DNA from 4 places in the Desertibacillus haloalkaliphilus genome. Region 4 is predicted to be linked to each of the others. Evidence: riboswitches for the same ligand, from Rfam matches in the RefSeq annotation. Region 4 holds a riboswitch; each other region holds the start of a gene.
The links. Region 4 has a riboswitch for cyclic di-GMP ahead of KH400_RS04875 (Ig-like domain-containing domain). Riboswitches for the same ligand answer to the same signal wherever they lie in the genome.
Positions count from the first base shown of each region.

Region 1 (3,175 bases), on a different contig from region 4:
TTAATTTTCTAGTAGCAAAAGTATACGATAAATGTAAATGACTCAATATGTCCTCTGTATCGTAAATCCTATAATGCTCCCTTTCGTCATCAAATGACTTAAGGGAGCAGATCAATTCCCTTGCTATGGAGGCACAAGGTTTTTATGGGGGTCAGTATCCATAGATGTTGGTTTAGCTAATTTAATCCTTTAAAGGTCAGGAAAAACGCCAGTAACGAAGTTTCACTTATTTACTCGTCCGTAGTACCTAATGTCATTCCACCATCAACAACAATTTCTGTGCCCGTACAATAAGAGCTTTCGTCAGAGGCAAGGAATGCAACAACCTGAGCAATTTCAATTGGCTGTCCAATTCGTCCTAGTGGAACTGAATCGTAATAATCAGGAACACCCTCTCCTTGAGTGGCCATTTCTGTTTCGATTCCACCCGGATGGACCATATTCACTCGAATTCCTTTTGGGCCTAATTCAATAGCTGCGGCTTTTGACATTGCAACCACTGATGCTTTTGTTGCAGCGTAAGTAGAAGACCTACTAATTGGAGCAAATGCAGAAATCGACACATTGTTGATAATGGAGCCTTTTTGCTGTTTCTCCATCTGTGGAATAACAGCTTGCATCCCCATGAATACTCCAAGTTGATTAACATGAATCAACTGCTGGTAGTCCTCTAATGTTGTTTCTTTAAAAGCTTTTCGTTTTAAAACTCCAGCATTATTCACTAACACATCAATCTTATTGAATTTGTTTATCACTTTATCGACTGCTGCCCTCCATTCGGATTCCTTGCTGACATCTAACTGAATCGGAAAGGCGCGATCTTCTCCAATCGACTTAGCCACTACTATAGCCTCATCATAGCTCCGAGCACCAATTCCCACTTTAGCCCCTAATGAGGCAAGGTGCTGAGCAATAGCTTTACCTTGCCCCCGGTTAGCCCCAGTAATAAGAATGACATCATCTTTTAAATTCGGCATATCCTCACTCCTTCGTTCTTCAATACAAAGCTTGGTCTATATGGGACTTTAACATACAAATACTGTTTATCCCTGTTTTTTATTTTAAGCGGGTCTATCATTGAAATTTATTTTCCTTGTCCATCGGTTTAAAGCGACTTGCCGAAAGTTTAAAAAGCGTTGTGATATTAGTATTGTCCTTATTTACCTAATTTTTCGACAAATCGTGCTAGTATCGACAAAGAGTGACAAGTCCTTTATGCTATAAAAAGGGTTTATGCCCATGATTTTAGCCCTATTCATTATAATAGAAAAAGGCAAACTTATCGAAAGGTAAGGACGCAAAGCTACGAGTCTAAAATCCTCTTGGATAAAGATAGTCGGGTTGCCAAGAATAATAACAAATGGTTGTTTGGCTATCCCTATTTACCTCTGGGATAGCTTTTATTCATTACTGACATAGGAAAGAAGGTTTAGAGATGATAGTAGTAGATAAAAAGAAATATAAAATGGCAATTGACGAGGCTGCAAAGGAAATTCATGTGCAGGTGCATGGGCTAATTAGGGAGGGAGATGCAGAAGGTTACATGGCCGATTTACAGGACACGATTAATAAAGTGTCTAGACAAGAGTATACATTTGTTGTCGATGCTACACATCAAACGCCAGTACCATCAAAAGTTGTACCGCAGCTAGAGCAAACGATGCAGTTTTATTCTAAGTTAGGTTTTAAGGATATCCTTTTAGTAAAACCTGCATCTAAAATTGCTCAAGTTCAAATAAGAAATGCACTTGAAAGAATTAAGTTTACAGGTACGATTATTGATCGTGCATCTCGCTCAATATAGTCACGTCCAAAATAGTAACCTTTGAAAGGAAGTCAACAAGTGGAAACAACACTAGAGTTATATACATATGAAATTTTAACAAAGGAACAAACAACGTTAATACAGAAAGCAGCTGATTGTCTAGCACGCTCATTTGTTGGTGTAGATGTATCAGGAAAATGGGTGCAGGAACCAATGGTAGGTCAATTAAAGCTACGTTATGAGGATTTCTATAAATTTACCAAGGATTATTTAGACTCTACCGTAGAGCAGGGATATTGCGTAGTCGCTCAAGATCGTAATCATAATGTTGTTGGTGTACTTGCCGGAGACACAAATGCACCAGAGATTATCGGAGAAGATGTATTTGAAGGTTCATTCTATGATATGAATGTAATTTTACATGTTTTGGAAGATGTTGATAAACGTTTCATGGAAGATTATAAAAAACGAAACGGGAAAGAAATCAACGATGGAGAGTTATTGCATATATTCATGTTAGGGGTGACAGCAACAAGTAACCGTCACGAGGTTATTCAGCAATTAGGAAATAAATTGATAACAAAGGCATCTTCAAATGGATTGAAGGCAGTTTTAGCTGAAGCGACAAACTCGAAGTCGGTACGTGTGCTAGAGAAGTATCACAATATGGAGAAATATAAAGATTTAGAAGGAAATTATATTGTACATAAATACCAGGATAATAGTAGGTTAAATGGTATTCATGCAAATATAGCTGATGGAACATATATACTTATTAGAGAGCTATAAAATGATCATAATCGGTTTATCAAATATTAAAAAGTAGGGGATTTATTTATCATGGAAGCGACAATGCTTGGGCTAATTATAATCTTATTGGGAACAACAGTGTATTTTGCTTACCGCTATTTTTCTTTGAAACATCATCACGTGAATAAAGAAATTATAAATGGAATGAAAGAGATATCAGCAGGTCATGTCAGTAGTAAAGTTGATGAAAAAAGTTCTGATCATGCCGCATTTAATCAACTAATCGAGTTTTTAAATCGTGTAAGGGAAAGTTTTTTGTCATTTTCAAAACATACACATCAAAAAGGAGAAAATCTAGCTGATATTGGTGAGTATGCGACTGAGAAAGCTGATATTGTCAGAGCAGCGATTGATGAGGTAGGTAGAGGGTTAGAGAAACAATTAGTAGCTACGGAAGAAAGCGCCATGTCTATGGAAGAAATGACACAGGCGACCGAAGATCTATCGGTGAGGTCAAATGAAATTTCAGACCAATCAAACACGACCTTAGAGTTGACGCAAGAAGGAAATGAGAAGTTAAAGGACACGTTAGAAAAAATGGAGCAGTTTAATCAAACGATTAATCAAACATTTTCTGCGATAAACAAACTTGGGGAAAAG
Region 1 is NZ_JAHPIV010000005.1:58,130-61,304, forward strand. Features, by position in the region: gene KH400_RS06840 (MOSC domain-containing protein) at 1-4, shown strand, start outside; gene KH400_RS06845 (SDR family NAD(P)-dependent oxidoreductase) at 231-977, opposite strand; cyclic di-GMP riboswitch class I at 1,263-1,349, shown strand; gene KH400_RS06850 (hypothetical protein) at 1,436-1,804, shown strand; gene KH400_RS06855 (hypothetical protein) at 1,844-2,554, shown strand; gene KH400_RS06860 (methyl-accepting chemotaxis protein) at 2,606-3,175, shown strand, end outside.
Region 1: linked by a shared signal. The riboswitch ahead of KH400_RS06850 (hypothetical protein) and the one ahead of KH400_RS04875 (Ig-like domain-containing domain) in region 4 are both predicted to bind cyclic di-GMP.

Region 2 (3,175 bases), on a different contig from region 4:
TCCATCTGGGTTGAAATTAATGTCAATGTTAGATTTACAGGTAACACGTAATGAAATAGATGTCGAAGTGTATTTTACTATGCTTTCAGATTGGGTTGTACGGGGAAGAGTAGTTTGGCAAAAGGTAGCGAATATGAATGAATATTATTACGGCATCGATTTGTCTACGGACATTGGTGAGAGTGAAGATATGATAAATGGGCTAAAAGAATATATCCGACAGGAAAACGATTAAGTGTTTGTAATAATGACTGATCGTTTATCAGTTAGCTCAATAGGTTTATGAGGAGACTATAGAATGAAGAATGAGGTTAACGTTCACAAAAAAAGATGGTTAGTCCTTGTTGTTATTTTAGTAATAGCGGCTATAGATATTTATCAACATACCAAAAGTGGTTTTAGCGTAGAAATGTGGTTGCGTTTATCGGGGATATTATTTATTAGCTACAGTGTGTGGAGACTAGGCGGTAAATATGAACAAAAATATGAAAGTTATAATCAATTGTTACATGAAAAAGAACAGATAAAAGATCGGCTAATGGTAGTTAGCAATAAAAAAGAGGAGTACGAAAATCTATTTAATTCCCTTGATGGGGCAATCTATAGTTTTGATCTTTCAAATCAAGATATCTATTATTCTGCAGGTATTAACGAAGTATACGGATATTCACAAGATGCATTTAAAGATCATCATGAATTATGGAAGGAAATGGTTCATGAGGAGGATGTTACGAAAGTTGAAGAGGCCGAAAAACAATTGCTGACAGGAGAAACGGTGAGAGTCGAGTATCGCATTCTTCATCCTGAATTAGGACAAAGGTGGTTAATTAAAATATCTTCACCAACCTTAAACAAGGATGGGATTCTGACAAAAATTAATGGTCAATTCATGGATATTACAGATCGAAAAGAATTAGAAAATAAACTAAAACAAATGGCATATTATGATGAGCTAACCGATTTGCCAAATCGAAAATATTTATATAGTTACATTAGGAAGGCGTTAGCTCGTGCGAAGCGTAGTAAACATAATTTTTCACTTATGTTTATTGACCTTGATGATTTTAAAATTGTCAATGATACGATGGGACACGAAGTTGGGGATAAATTGCTTAAGGCAGTAGTAAATCGTATAAATGATTGTATTAGAGAAGAAGATCTTATTGCTCGAATTGGTGGAGATGAATTTATCGTTGTTTTTGAAGAAACAACGAAGGATCAAATAGAAGTCATTTCAAGCCGTTTATTCAATAGCGTAGCACTTCCCTATACAATCGATGAAAACGAAGTGAATATTTCTGTAAGTATTGGGATCAGCATGTATCCAGATGATGGAGAAGATAAAGAAACATTGATTGATCACGCTGACAAAGCAATGTATTTCGCAAAAAGTACAGGAAAAAATAATTATAAAATCTATACACATGATTTACATGAAGTAAAGTCAAATAACATTGGACTATTAGAAAAATTAATGAACACGATACAAAACTCTAAAATATTTAAATGACCTTTCGCAAAGAATGGTTATATGCTACCACCGCTAATTAATAAAAAAGTTCCATATTAGTAGTATTTATATCGTTTCAAACACAGCAGTTTTAAAATTTAACTTGATAAAGGCAAACTTATCGAAAGATAAGGGCGCAAAGCTGCGGGCCTAAAGCACAATTATGCTATGGTAGCCGGGTTGCCAAAGAATACTAGAAGTACAAGTGAGCCTAGTTTCTTGGGGTCACTTTTTTTATAAAAACGACGGAATATTAAAAAATATCTGTTCTTTTAATTATAATGTGTTGATAGGATTTTAAAAAATTATTAGAAAGAATGAATAGTAACTATAAGGGCGGGTTATTGATGGAACAAAAAAAGATAACGATTATTTCGGATTCTGATTCACTATTTACATTAATTGAGAATGCTTTGGGAAGTGATTGGATATTAGAACAAATAAAAACAAAAAATTTCGTAGGGAATATTAGAGCGGACATATTTGTTATTGATAGTGATTGTGAAGGATCACAATCTTTAAATCTTCTTAAAGAAATGAACCAAGAGAATCCAACATCACAAAAATATATTGTAGTAACAAAGTCAACTGATTATGATATAAAACGCTTTTTAAAATATGGTGCTACAGGATTGTTTCCATTGAAGTCCTATAACAGCCAGTCATTATCAAAACTTGTAGAAGCTATTCGTAACGGGTATTCATATTTAGATGCTGAAGCCACTCGAGTTGTCATAAGTGAATACCAAAAACTCCTAATTCCTAAATCCATGAGTAATAATTCACAATTCTCTTGTGAATTACTAACAGAGCGGGAAATAGAAATCTTAGAATTACTATCATTTGGTTTGACAAATAAGGAAATTGGCAACTCTATTTATCTTAGTCCATATACGGTAAGCAATTATATAAACATTATATTAAAAAAGTTAAATGTCCCTGATCGTACATCAGCAGCTGTTACAGCGATTAAGAATGGGTGGGTGTCATTAAGCTGATGAGAGGAGATAATTCACAATGTTTCGCTCTGAATCTAGGGGAATGAAATATTACTTTAAGGAGTCTAATATGAAGCAAAGGATTTTTAAAAATCGTCTATTTCTTAAAATATTTTCTGTTTTTATTATTTGTATGTTGATGCCCATGGTTATCAACATCGTGTATACGTTGTATGCAACTTCTAATGCATTGGAAAATGAAGCAAGTCGTTCATTAACTCATCTTGCAGTGGAAAAGAACAAGCAAGTGGATTCTGTCTTTCATTCACAGTTTGACATTTCTCATTCAATTATTAATGACCTATATGTGACTGATTTTTTTAATGAACTAGCTGAAACCAATGAAGTGAATCAAGTACAATTAAGTGCCATTGCCAAAAGCTTGGAAGAACGAGTGGCTACATCCGATGGTTTATATGAAAATATGTTCTATTCTTACGATAATCAAGTCTTGGTAGATGGGGTAGGACAAGTATCAGTGGGGCACGTCTTTGACAGACAACTAGAAGCTTATTATTATGAGCAGCTTGAAAATCCTGGTGTATCGGCTAGTGAATATATGTATTCACCTATAACAGAAAGACCTGTAATTGCTGTCTCAAACTCTTTATTTAACGAGGAGGGTGAACTTTTATCCGTTTTTGTTATGTCTGTAGATATCAATCGT
Region 2 is NZ_JAHPIV010000005.1:20,356-23,530, forward strand. Features, by position in the region: gene KH400_RS06705 (PilZ domain-containing protein) at 1-235, shown strand, start outside; gene KH400_RS06710 (sensor domain-containing diguanylate cyclase) at 299-1,510, shown strand; cyclic di-GMP riboswitch class I at 1,612-1,698, shown strand; gene KH400_RS06715 (response regulator transcription factor) at 1,858-2,508, shown strand; gene KH400_RS06720 (methyl-accepting chemotaxis protein) at 2,579-3,175, shown strand, end outside.
Region 2: linked by a shared signal. The riboswitch ahead of KH400_RS06715 (response regulator transcription factor) and the one ahead of KH400_RS04875 (Ig-like domain-containing domain) in region 4 are both predicted to bind cyclic di-GMP.

Region 3 (3,175 bases), on a different contig from region 4:
ACAGAAGTATTTTCTATACCAGTTGCTAGGCTATCAATGAGTTCAACGATTTTTTCAGAAGAAGCAATTTCTTCACTTGCAACTTCCGAAATACTTTCGATATCATTCACAGTTTTCCTTACCGCTTGAAGTATTTCTTCTAATGAATCCCCACATTCACCTACAATTGAAGTACCTCGATCAACTTGTGATTTACTATCTTTAATTGCTCGAACTGCATCATCTGTACTGTTAGAAATTTGTGAAATCAAGTCCGCAACTTTTGTTGCCCCTTTACTAGACTGTTCAGCTAACTTCTGCACTTCGTCAGCAACAACGGCAAAGCCTTTCCCTGCTTCCCCAGCGCGAGCTGCTTCAATAGAAGCATTAAGTGATAGTAAGTTCGTTTGTTGCGAAATATTAGTTATCATCTCTGTAATCGTTTTAATCTCTTTTGTGAATTCATTTAATGTTTCAATAAACTGCTCAGTTTCATCGGTTGATATTTTGATATTTTCCATACATTCAACAGCTTCTCGAACAGTCTCTTTACCACGTTCTGCTGTTTTATAAGTAATCTTAGAATTATCAGCAGAGGAAAATGATTTTTCTTTAGCAATTTGAATCAATGATGACAGCTCTAGTAATGTTTCTGATACTTCCAACATTGTCGCATTTCCTTTTTCAGCATCCTTTGCCACGACCTGAGCATTTCCAGAAATACTATGTATTGCATTGGTAATCTCATCACTCGAAGCAGCCATATGGTCTGAGGAGGCGGCGAGAGTTCTAGACGAACTTTCAACTTCACCCACGAGTCCTCTTAAATTTTCTACCATTTGATTTAAACTTTCTGTTAGCCTTCCAACTTCATCTTTAGATTGAACAGCTAATGGTTCGCCAGTCAAATTCCCATTAGCAACATCCTCTAAACGTGTTGCAGCCGAGGAGATAGGTCTAACAATCATGTTCGAAATAATTAACGCTGCCGTTACAGCAATAAGAATCGCGGCCCCTGAAATAGCAATAAATATCCACTGTAACAGTTGTCCACTATCGATTAACTCTTTTTCAAGCTCTACAATTTTAGCATCTTGCAAATCAAATATTTCTTGCCAGGCTTCAATAGCTTCAATAGCATAAATCGTGCAGAACTCTTCCATAATATCGATAGTTTCTTCAAATGATGGTCTTTTAAATGTATGCGAGTATTGATCTGGGTTCCCGTTTCCATAAACCCCGTCGTGATCATCAAAGGTAGGAACGACTTCATCTGTTATTAACGTTCTCCACCTTGCCGTTCTTTCATCGGCAGTTGCAATCGCATCGGCATATTCAGGATCATTTCCTAAGGTTTCTATTAACATTTCTTGAGTAGCAATTGAATACTCTGTCAGTTCCTCAAATTCCTCAACCAGTGTAGGATCTCCATATAAAATATATCCACGTGCTGTTACAACACGGTATGTAACGTTATGTTTCATTTCTTCGGCTGCTTTTAATAACTCATATTCCTCTTCTACCATTTGTCTAACATCATCGGTATAGTTCGACATCCCAACATAGCCGAATATTGCCATAATCAATACAGTTAAAAGTACTAAACCAAAACCACCTAAGATTTTCAACTTTAGACTTTTCATACCTATCACTCCTTTCAATGAATTCCTTAAAACTCGATCACTAAAACTTACATCTTACAGTTCATTTATTATCTACTTACCACCATGCTGGCATCGATTTTTTCTATATAATTCCGAAAGGCGCAAGACACCCGCTTATCGGCGACCAGCACTGCAGGGCTGGCAAGCAGAAGCGTTTCTTTGCTTCTTCTTGACTGACCGAAGTGACCTCGGGCCGATGGCGCCTGAGCTAGACACATAAAAAAGCCCACCAAAAGAAAGGTGGACGGGTAAAGATTTATTTATACAAAAGATTACTTCACGATCATGACAAAGTCCCTCTAAAAGAAAGATAGCTGTTAAAGTAACTCGACTATAGCCATAACGATCACGTAATGAATGTAATAATAATCCTCTTACTTGCATTCCAATTCTTTCGGTAACCCGGCGACCATAGTAAGCAACTTTAGGCCCGTGGCTTTGCGCCCCTAACTTTCGCTAGGTTTGCCATTATCGATGACATTAAATAACCGGTTGAATAAATGTAAGGGAACATAGATCTACTTTGCGATCGACCCGATTTTCATATACATACTACATTAGTACTACTCCCTAATAATAATACTATTTCGACAAAAAGGGAAGTTATTTTCGTAGATAAAAATATGGAACCGGACGAACCTATAACCTCATAAAATAACAGCGATACTCTACGAACTTCTTGAATTTTTATTGTGCTTAGGGAGTGGTACGATGGGAGTTATTAACGGTAAGGATTATATCAACCGCTTAAATCAGCTAAATCCCGAAATTTGGTTAGATGGAGAACGCGTAAAAGGAAAGATCTCTGAACACCCCGCCTTTAGTGGATTGCTTCATACAAAAGCATCCCTTTATGACCTCCAAACGAAAACCAACATAAAAGACGAGATGACCTTTTTATCACCAAAAACGAATGACCCTATTGGACTTTCTTTCTTACAACCAAAATCGAAGGAAGATCTACTGAAAAGGCGTAAAATGATGGAACATTGGGCAAGACATACAGGCGGTATGATGGGAAGATCCCCCGACTATATGAATACAGTGCTTATGAGCTTTGCCTCGTCAACGCCTCTTTTAGAAAGTCGAGAGAATTGCTTCCCGGAAAACATCCTTTCCCTTTATGAATTAGCTAGAGAAGAGGACCTTTCATTCACACATACATTCATTACTCCACAAGTTAATCGTTCCCAGGCCTATATTGAATCTTCTCAAGAACCAACCTCCGCCAAAGTCGTTGACAAAAATAACGACGGATTAATCATTAAAGGGGCACGTCTCCTCGCTACACAAGGGGGCTTAACTGATGAAGTGCTTGTTTTTAGTGCACCAAAGCTATTCTTTGAGGCAGATGAAGCATTTGCCTTTTCCATTCCTTCGAATACAAAAGGTTTAAAATTTATATGTAGAGAATCTTTCGTTGGTGGCGATTCTTCTTTTAACCATCCACTCAGTTCTAAATATGAGGAAATGGATACAATCCTTGTCTTTGATCATGTAGTCGTTCCTTGGGATCGCGTCTTCTTTTATGA
Region 3 is NZ_JAHPIV010000005.1:188,601-191,775, reverse strand. Features, by position in the region: gene KH400_RS07425 (methyl-accepting chemotaxis protein) at 1-1,622, opposite strand, end outside; cyclic di-GMP riboswitch class I at 2,037-2,120, opposite strand; gene hpaB (4-hydroxyphenylacetate 3-monooxygenase, oxygenase component) at 2,355-3,175, shown strand, end outside.
Region 3: linked by a shared signal. The riboswitch ahead of KH400_RS07425 (methyl-accepting chemotaxis protein) and the one ahead of KH400_RS04875 (Ig-like domain-containing domain) in region 4 are both predicted to bind cyclic di-GMP.

Region 4 (3,175 bases):
ACCACTTAACTTACTTGCAGCTCCTAGATACCACACGTCAAAGATTCCCCTTTTATCTCCATGCTTATTGTCTAATGACAAACCACGTTCATCTTCAGTTAGAAACGATCCAAACCGATACTCGCTATATCATTCAATACCTAAACTCATCATATGCAACCTACTTCAACCGTCGACACCGCTATGTTGGCCACGTCTTTCAAGGCAGGTACGGTGCTGAGATCATTCAATCCATAGACTATGAATTGGATGCGAGTAAATATATTCACCTTAATCCATATGTCGCAAATATGGTAGAACGCCCCGGAGATTACCCATGGAGTAGTTACAAAGCCTACCTCTATAATATGAAGATGCCTCTCCTACACACCGACCGCATTCTCTCCTACTTCCCATCACCACAATCACTCAATTATCGACGTTTTGTTGAAAGGTCCCTTGCGGGGGTCTGACCCCGCAAAAAGACATTAACCCAATAATTGTACCTCTCCAAAAGACAGAAACCTATACACGTCTCAATTGAAGGTGTCTTGACATTGTCGTTATGCTATAATGGGTAGACAATCTTATCCATATGAGGGAATGAAAAAGGGACTACATAAAGTAAAGGTCTATAAAGGAGGAGCAGTTTACTATGCTTACAATTGAAGAAATTAAAGAGATTATTCCGCATAGGTACCCATTTTTATTAATTGACCGTATTGAAGAGGTTGAAGAAGGGAAACGTGCAGTTGGTATTAAGAACGTAACAGCAAATGAAGATTTCTTTAATGGTCACTTCCCAGAGTACCCGGTCATGCCTGGTGTCCTTATTGTTGAAGCGTTAGCACAAGTAGGTGCAGTGGCGATCTTGAAGAAGGAAGAAAACCGCGGAAGAATCGCATTGTTTGGCGGAATTGATAAATGCCGCTTCAAAGAAGAAGTGAAACCAGGTGATCAGCTGCGATTAGAAGTAGAGATTGTCCGTTTGCGTGGACCAGTTGGTAAAGGGAAAGCAACGGCAACGGTCAATGGTAAAGTAGCAGTAGAAACAGAAATGACATTTGCATTGAAATAGGGGTCAGACCCCGCACAAAGGTAGTGCAAAAAGCCAGGGGTCTGACCCCGTTCAAAAAGGCGATCTCAAGCGTGAGGTGGCCTTTTTTTGCTGCGTAAATAAAAGGGGTCTGACCCCAAAAAAATATCCAGTAATTTGGGGAAATAATAGGGATAGTAGACTAGTATATGAAAGGTATAAAGGAACCATATTCCTTTATAAACCTCGGTGGTAAACTAGTACTAATAAAGGTACAATTTGGAGAAATTCTTATGTCACAAAGCTATAGGGGCTAAGGGTAACATGGTGCTTATCTATGCTAGCCAGCTGCCATTACAGAGGAGGGATTGGTAATGAAGAAGTTTATGTCGAAAACAATAGTCACTGCAGTAGCATTAAGTTTAGTGCTATCAGCTCCGTTACATGCTGCAGCAAACAATGGAAAAGGAAATCCAGGTCATAGCGGAAATAACGGAAACAATGGAAAGGGTCAGCCTAAACAAGAACGAGTACTTCCTAACCAAGAGAAAAAGGAAGAGAGAGGACCTAAACAACAATCAGATAAACATATTGCGAAAATCGATGATCGGTTGGACCGTATCGAAAGTGATATTTATAGTGTACGTACAGATATAGCTAGTTATTTTGATATTACTTTTGATAATGAACAACAAAACAATGATGAAACTGTGGAAGTAAGTGAAGAAGAAGAACGAGAGGGTGCTGAAGAGGCCCACTCAAATGAAATAGAATCAGACGAAACAAAGTCGGCTGGAGAAGAATCTACTACCGAAAATGACGCCGAAGTGGTAGCGCAAGCGAAGGTAGAAGAATCTGATGAAGACTCTAGTCACGAAGAGGCAACTGAAGAAGATGTTAATGAGAACGCGGCTTCCGAAGATGAAAATAATCAAAATGACGAAGAAGCAAGCGATGAAGAAGGTATGGTTGATGAGTTAGAAGAGGAGTTACAAGAATTAGAAAACCAGCGTCATCATAGCTTTGCTGGTAAATTAAATGCGCAATTAAATAAATTAAATGCTGTCGAAAACCGATTAGGGAAAGGCTCCCTTAAGAGCAGTGAAGCTACCGAAGAAGTAGCTGAAAGAGTGGAACAGCTGCGGGAATTAGCAGAGGGCACACTTTCTACGTTAAGAGAAAAGCAAAGTTCATTAGTTGACCGTATCGTTAACGATGAAAACAATAAGGAATTCGAACAAGAAGATGTATCTCCGGTATCTGCTGATAAAACGTGGTCGATTCAGTTTAGTACTAAGCTTAATGCATCAACCGTAAACAGTGAAAACTTTATTGTGTCGAACTCTGAGGAAGAAATAATTGAAGTTGATATTACTTATAATGAAGCAACGGGTACCGTAACTATTGAGCCTGTCGAAACGTTCGTCACAGGTGAAGCATATATGTTGTTCATTAGTAGTGATGTTACATCTGAAGAAGGACAAAAGTTAGTGGAGTCAATTACAATGAGCTTCTCAATCGAATAAAGGGGTCTGACCCCTCTCAAAAAGGCGATCTCAAGCGTGAGGTGGCCTTTTTTGCTGCGCAAATGTAAAGGGGTCTGACCCCTGCCCTCCCATCAGACTATTGTCGTGGTTTACAGATTGCTTTATAGTAGTAATATAGAGAAAAATCCTAATTTATACATTATTTTCAACTCTAATCACTATGTATATATTACAAAAGTCGCAGATATCTAATCCTAATCACGAACTTATTTACATTTATTACCACATAGTTTCATATCAACACTATATAAATATAATATTCATCCTATCTAGTTTTACCACTTGATTCACCGGGAAAAATCGTACCAAGTTGAACTACAAAAATGGGGAATTTTTAATAATGGGGGAGGGAAGGCATCGCTCGTGCCAACGAGGGTTTGCTGTATAACATGAGAGATAATTTTGAACGCTTTGCTGGTGATTATGAAAATGTCTGGAAGTTATTCAATCACATGAATGATGGTCTAATTATTACCGATTACCAAAAGAGGATTATTGCGATTAACCCAGCGTATGAAGAGATTACCGGCTATAGTTTTGATGAGTTACAAGGCAAGAACCCAAATTTTGTGCAATCGGGTAAAACCGCACGCTCTGTCTTTAACGAGATGTG
Region 4 is NZ_JAHPIV010000003.1:187,947-191,121, forward strand. Features, by position in the region: gene KH400_RS04865 (transposase) at 1-452, shown strand, start outside; gene fabZ (3-hydroxyacyl-ACP dehydratase FabZ) at 635-1,057, shown strand; cyclic di-GMP riboswitch class I at 1,277-1,371, shown strand; gene KH400_RS04875 (Ig-like domain-containing domain) at 1,390-2,541, shown strand; gene KH400_RS04880 (putative bifunctional diguanylate cyclase/phosphodiesterase) at 2,952-3,175, shown strand, end outside.